Regions from separate parts of the Janthinobacterium sp. JC611 genome, predicted to be linked through region 3. Evidence: predicted binding sites of a transcription regulator. Region 3 holds the regulator's gene; each other region holds the start of a gene.

Region 1 (2,267 bases), on a different contig from region 3:
GTGCGGATCGACGCCGATGGCCACGGCGATGTCATGGATCTCGTTATTGGCGAACAGGCGGTCGCGGTCCGTTTCCCACGAGTTCAACACCTTGCCGCGCAGGGGCAAAATCGCCTGGAATTCCTTGTCGCGGCCCATCTTGGCCGAACCGCCCGCCGAGTCGCCCTCGACGAGGAACAGTTCATTGCGCGCGGTGTCCGACGATTCGCAGTCGGTCAGCTTGCCCGGCAGGACGGCCACGCCCGAGGATTTTTTCTTTTCCACCTTTTGCAGCGAGCGCTGGCGCGACTGCGCCTGCTTGATCACGAGCTCGGCCAGCTTCTTGCCGTAGTCGACGTGCTGGTTCAGCCACAGTTCCAGCGGCGGCTTTGTGAAGGTCGAGACGAGGCGCACGGCGTCGCGCGAGTTCAGGCGTTCCTTGATCTGGCCCTGGAATTGCGGGTCCAGCACCTTGGCCGACAGCACGAACGAGGCGCGCGCGAACACGTCTTCCGGCAGCAATTTGACGCCTTTCGGCAGCAGCGAGTGCATCTCGACGAAGTTTTTCACGGCGCCGAACAGGCCGTCGCGCAAGCCCGATTCGTGCGTGCCGCCGTTCGAGGTGGGAATCAGGTTGACATACGATTCGCGCACGATGGCGCCTTCTTCCGTCCACGCCACCACCCAGGCCGCGCCTTCGCCTTCGGCAAAGCCTTCCGAGTCCGGCCCCGCGTATTGCGCGCCTTCGAACAGGGGAATCAGGGTTTCGCCATTCGATACCTGCGCCAGCGTTTCGGTCAGGTAGCCGCGCAAGCCTTCCGCATACTGCCAGGTCTGCGTGTCGCCCGTCTTCGCGTTGGTCAGCGTGACGGTGACGCCCGGCAGCAGCACGGCTTTCGAGCGCAGCAGGCGTTGCAGCTCCGTTTGCGAAATGTTGGGCGAATCAAAATACTTGGGGTCAGGCCAGGCGGTGACGCGCGTGCCCGACTTTTTGCCGTCGCGCGGGGCGGGGCGGGAACTCAGGGGCTCGATCACGTCGCCGTTGGCAAACACCATGTGGTGCAAGCCGTTGCCGTCGCTTTCCTTGCGCCAGACGGTGATTTCCAGGCGCGAGGACAGCGCATTGGTGACGGACACGCCGACGCCGTGCAAGCCGCCCGAGAACGCGTAGGCGCCGCCCGAACCCTTGTCGAACTTGCCGCCCGCGTGCAGCCGCGTAAACACGATTTCCACCGTCGGCACGCCTTCTTCCGGGTGCAGGCCGACGGGAATGCCGCGGCCATTGTCTTCGACGGTGATGCTGCCATCCGTGTTTTGCGTCACGGCGATATGCGTGCAATGACCGCCCAGCGCCTCGTCGGAGGCATTGTCGATCACTTCCTGAATGATGTGCAGCGGATTTTCAGTGCGGGTGTACATCCCCGGGCGCTGCTTGACGGGTTCCAGTCCTTTCAGGACACGGATGGATGATTCGCTGTAGTCGGATGCTGGTTTTTTAGTGGCCATACGTGTTCAAGCTAAGTAAAGACAGTGGTTGGAACGCCAGGCCAGGGCACTGCGGGGCGCAATGACAGCGGCGGCGATAGCTGTATGAATATACAGTATATCCCGTCCAGCGTCACTGGGGGAGGGCAGTGCGGCAGGCTAGGCATCCTTGTGCGGACGCTCGCGCATTCTATCTTGTCCCGCGAGCAATAGCGCTACTCCAAGGCAACAACAGTGCGCCGCGCGCGAGCTTTGGCGCCCATTGTGAAGGATTTTATGCGGTAAAGCCCCCGTTTTTACATCTTGTTTACAAGCGACTCCCCAGTCTTTACGAATTTTTTAGACCCTTTTGGCTAATCTGCTCACTATCAAAACAAACCTGTGTGAGGGTGGGAATGGATCTCGTGTATCTCGGCTTGATTGCCGTGTTTTTCGTCCTGGCGGCCGGCTTTGCCGTCGCCTGCGACAAATTAGGGAGCGTCAAATGAACGCGTTTTATGTGCTGGGCGCCGTCGTCTCGGCTGGCCTGCTCGTGTACCTGCTGGTCGCGCTGCTGAAGGCGGAGGAACTGTGATGACGACGCAATCGATATTGTTATTGGTGGCCTTCCTGGCCGTGCTGCTGGCCGCCGGCTATCCGCTGGGCCTGTACATGGCCAGGGTGGCCGGCGATGGCCCCGTGCGCGGCCTGGGCTGGCTGCAAAAGCTGGAAAACGTGCTGTACCGCTGGTCCGGCCTGCCCGCCGACAAGGCCATGGGCTGGAAAAGCTATGCCATCGCCCTGATCGTCTTCAATACCGTGGG
Region 2 (2,267 bases), on a different contig from region 3:
ATCGGACAAGGTCGAGATGCGCACGCCCAGCAGGCGGATTTTCTTTTCAAATGGCACGCGCCGCAAGCAATCGCGGCTGGCGCGCAGGATGGCGGCGGCGTCCGCCGTGGCGCTGGGCAAGGTGATGTCGCGCGTGACGGTGCTGAAATCCTCGAAGCGCAGCTTGATGCCCACCGTGCGCCCCGCCAGCGACTGTTTATCCAGGTCGCCCGCCACGCGCGTGCACAGGCTTTCCAGCTTTTCCGACAACGTGGCGCGGTCGCGCACCACCTGCAAGTCGCGCTCGAACGTCGTTTCGCGGCTGACGGACTTGGTTTCCCGGCTCGTCTGCACAGGGCGGTCATCGATGCCCAGCGCCGCCTGGCGCAGCCAGCCCGTGTACAGGTCGCCAAACTGCGTGCGCAGCATGGCCATGTCGGCCTGCGCCAACTCGCCGATGGTGACTATGCCCAGCGCTTCCAGCTTGGCCGTCGCCTTCGGGCCGATGCCGTTGATCTTTTTCGCCGGCAAGGGCCAGACCCTTGTTTCGATATCCTCGGGCGACAAGATGGTGAGTCCGTCGGGTTTTTCCAGGTCGGAACAGATTTTTGCCAGCAATTTGTTGGGCGCCAGGCCGATCGAGCACGACAGCCCCGTCGCCTCGAACACGGCCGCCTTCAGGCGCGCCGCCATGGCCGGCGCCTGCTCGCCGTATTCGGTGAGGTCGACATAGATTTCATCGATGCCCACATTCTGGATGATCGGGCACAGCTGGGCCACGGCTTGCTTGAAGCGCGCCGAATACTCGCGGTAGGCCTCGAAATCGGCTGGCAGCAGGATGCTGTCGGGCGCCAGCTTGGCCGCCTTCATGATGCCCATGGCGGAAAACACGCCAAACGCGCGCGCCGCGTAGGTCGACGTGGTGACGACGCCGCGCCCCACGTAATCGCGCATGCGCGCAAATTGCCGCGTGCCATCTTCCTGCAACACGGGCTGCTGCAGGCGCCCGCCGCCGATGACGACGGCTTCGCCGCGCAGTTCCGGATACTTCAACAGTTCCACGGAGGCAAAGAAGGCATCCATGTCCAGATGGGCTATCCAGCGGCGGGCCGCGGGCGGCTCGGGAAGGGGGGAAGCAGATGCGGTCAAGGACACCTCGCGGCGAGATACTGTAATTATATACAGTATCGCTGGAAATGCCCGTGGATGCAAGTTGAAACGCAGGAGCCGGCGGTTGCTTTTCTCAATAGCAAGATTACAATCCTGACACAACTATTCAAAGGAGTCGCCTTGTCTATCGCTCATCACGCTGCGCGCCGCCGGTCCGTCTGGTCATCCATCTTGCCGGCCCTGCTGCTGTCCACCCTGGCGCCATCCGCGCTGGCCACCGACGCCGCCACCACCATCGCCACGGCCGCCGCGCCTGTCGCCGCCAAGACGGCCTGGCAGGAAACGCGCCACGGCAGCGTCGTCACGGACGACTACCGCTGGCTGCAAAAGAAAACCGATCCTGCCGTGATCGATTACCTGAATGCGGAAAACGCCTACACGGCCGCCGTCACGGCCCCGATCCAGCCGCTGGCCGACAAGCTGACTGCGGAAATCAAGGGGCGCATGCAGGAAGTGGACTTGTCCGTGCCTGCGCGCCAGGGCAACTTTTACTATTACACGCGCACGGAAGCGGGCAAGCAATACCCGCTGCATTGCCGCCGTCCCGTCGGCGCCAGCGGCGCCTACGATGCGCAGGCGGCCGAGGAAATCCTGCTGGACCAGAATCAATTGGCCGAAGGCCACAAATTTTTTGCCGTGCGCGCCTTTGCCGTCAGCCCGAACGAGCAGCTGCTGGCCTACACCACCGATACGACGGGTTTTCGCCAATATGAACTGCATGTCAAGGATTTAAAGACGGGCAAGTTGCTCACCGACAGCATGCCGCGCGTGACTTCCCTGGCCTGGGCGGCGGACAACGCCACCCTGATGCTGACGCAGGAAGACGCCACCACCAAGCGCGCGGACCGCTTGTTCCGCCTGCCGCTGGGCGGCACCTTGCAACAGGTCTACCACGAGCCGGTGGAACAGTTCGCCATCGGCGTGAGCCGCACGCGCGACCATCGCTACTTTGTGCTCACCGCGCGCAGCACGGACACGAGTGAGGTGCTGCTGCTGCCGACGAACCAGCCGCAAGGCAGTTTCCAATCCGTGCTGAAGCGCGAAAAAGGCCACCGCTACGGCATCGAGCACCGCGACGGCCAGCTGTACATCCTGACCAACAAGGACGCGAAGAATTT
Region 3 (2,267 bases):
ACTTCTTACGTTTGAACAATGGGTTTTGCTGTTTGCGTTTTTCTTTAAGCTTGAGCTTATTTTTGTCGAACTTTTTACCGAATGCCATGTCAGGCTCCTGTATCTAAAATGCGCTAGTCGGGAATGACTGCACTAAAATCAATGATGTGAAACACCAAACTCTTGCTGTTGCGGCTTTTTCTGGCCAGGAAACCCGTGAACTGATAGACCCCGCCCAAGCTTGCCTGGCTGAACCGGCCTGAGATTTCGCCAGCGGCTAGCGCGGCAACTTCAAACTCGGTCAAACGGGCAATCCCTGCTTCCATCTGCTGCGAACTGTGCTGCAATACTGCATTCACAATCGGCAGCCCTGCCGGGGTATAGCGCAATATTTCGCGCTCGGCAATAATAGCGGTCACTTGTAGCTGGTTCAGCGCACGATCCTGGTCAAGAATTAAGCGGCTGCGGCTGGAGCGGCTGCTGGTGCTTCGGTGCGGTGGCTTTTGGCCGCGTCTTCGCGTTGTACCGATTTCATCATCGGCGAAGGAGCTGTTTCAGCTTTCTTCATTTTAACGGTCAGGTGACGCAACACGGCATCATTGAATTTGAATGCTGTTTCCAACTCGACCAGGGTCTCGTTGTCGCATTCGATGTTCAGGCAGATGTAGTGTGCTTTAGGCAGCTTTTGGATCGAGTAAGCCATTTGACGGCGGCCCCAATCTTCCACGCGGTGAACCGAACCGCCGCGGGTGGTTACGCTGGCTTTGTAGCGTTCGATCATCGCGGGCACTTGCTCGCTTTGGTCCGGATGGACGATAAAGACTATTTCATAATGACGCATGCAAACTCCTTCAGGTCGGATTGATAATCGCCCACCCCGGCGTCAAGACGGGTGTGGGAAGGTCAGCCGAAGATTATAACCGCCTTTTGCAAACGTTTCAATCATTCCTTCCACCATGGTCCGAAAAGCCCGTGCGCCGCCCTGCTTTCCTCCCGCGGACAAGTATTTCTTGCGAAATTCGCCGAAAACACGGAAATCCCCTTGCATAGTGGGCGATACTGTACAAAAATACAGACTGTTCATATAGACAGCATTTCAGTATGCACCCACCGCTCATGATCAAGCTGACAGCACGACAAGAACAAATCCTGAACCTGATCAAGGACGCGATTGAAAACACGGGCTTCCCCCCCACCCGTGCCGAAATCGCCAATGAACTGGGTTTCAAATCGGCCAATGCGGCCGAAGAGCATTTGCAGGCCCTGGCCCGCAAGGGCGCGATCGAGATTTCGCCTGGCACCTCGCGCGGCATCCGCCTGATCGGCGCGGCCGCCGAGGCGGCGCCATCGACAGTGCCGGCAGCCCTGCTGATGTCGCTGCCCCTGATCGGCAGAGTCGCGGCCGGCTCCCCCATCCTGGCGCAGGAAAACCTGGAAGCGAGCTACAACGTGGACCCGGCCCTGTTCTCGGCCAAGCCCGACTTCCTGCTGAAGGTGCGCGGCTGGTCCATGCGCGACGCCGGCATCATGGATGGCGACTTATTGGCCGTCAAGAAGGTCGACAGCGCCAAGAATGGCCAGATCGTCGTGGCCCGCATCGGCGACGAAGTCACCGTCAAGCGCTACAAGAAAACGGGTTCCGTCATCGAACTGCTGCCGGAAAACCCCGACTTCAAGGTGATCACCGTATCGCCGGAAGACGAGTTCGCCCTGGAAGGACTGGCTGTCGGCCTGATGCGCAGCTGGCATTAAATTACCGTCCATAAAAAAGGGCCGCGACAGCATGACTGTCGCGGCCCTTTTCACATGGCGCGCGGCTGTTTAGGCATCCAGCGCGTTTTTGAAATCCTCGAGCAAATCGGCTTCATCCTCGATGCCGACGGAGACGCGGATCAGCGATTCGGCGATGCCCATGCTGGCGCGGCGCTCGGCCCCCATCTCGTAGAAAATCGTGTGAGCGACGGGGATGACCAGGGTGCGCGTGTCGCCCAGGTTGCTGGCGGGAATCGCTAAATTGAGGCGGTTGAGGAAATCGAAGCAGTCGATGCCATCCTTCAACTCAAAGCTGAACAGCGAACCATAGCTGCGGAACAACTCCGTCGCCAGCGCGTGCTGCGGATGCGACGCCAGGCCCGGGTAGTGCACGGCGGCCACTCTCGGGTCGGCGGCCAGCATGGTGGCCAGCGCCAGGGCGTTCGAGCAGGTGCGGTCCATGCGCAAGGCCATGGTTTCCGCGCCGACGGCGATATGGTGCGCCGCTTCCGGCCCCAGCGAGGCGCCGAAGTCGC

Evidence for each region. The regulator LexA, encoded in region 3, represses DNA repair genes until DNA is damaged. The targets are predictions, from matches to a motif close to ACTGTATNNNNATACAGT.
Region 1: J0O65_RS00075 (DNA topoisomerase IV subunit B) is a predicted target of LexA. The motif match lies at 1,565-1,582, and genes of this name have one in related genera.
Region 2: dinB (DNA polymerase IV) is a predicted target of LexA. The motif match lies at 1,148-1,165, and genes of this name have one in related genera.

Annotation. Positions count from the first base shown of each region.
Region 1 is NZ_JAFLJN010000001.1:16,846-19,112, reverse strand. Features, by position in the region: gene J0O65_RS00075 (DNA topoisomerase IV subunit B) at 1-1,485, opposite strand, end outside; gene kdpF (K(+)-transporting ATPase subunit F) at 1,949-2,038, shown strand; gene kdpA (potassium-transporting ATPase subunit KdpA) at 2,038-2,267, shown strand, end outside.
Region 2 is NZ_JAFLJN010000004.1:91,176-93,442, forward strand. Features, by position in the region: gene dinB (DNA polymerase IV) at 1-1,128, opposite strand, end outside; gene J0O65_RS05815 (S9 family peptidase) at 1,270-2,267, shown strand, end outside.
Region 3 is NZ_JAFLJN010000081.1:272,511-274,777, reverse strand. Features, by position in the region: gene rpsR (30S ribosomal protein S18) at 1-88, opposite strand, end outside; gene priB (primosomal replication protein N) at 114-413, opposite strand; gene rpsF (30S ribosomal protein S6) at 434-820, opposite strand; gene lexA (transcriptional repressor LexA) at 1,096-1,731, shown strand; gene J0O65_RS26630 (cystathionine gamma-synthase family protein) at 1,801-2,267, opposite strand, start outside.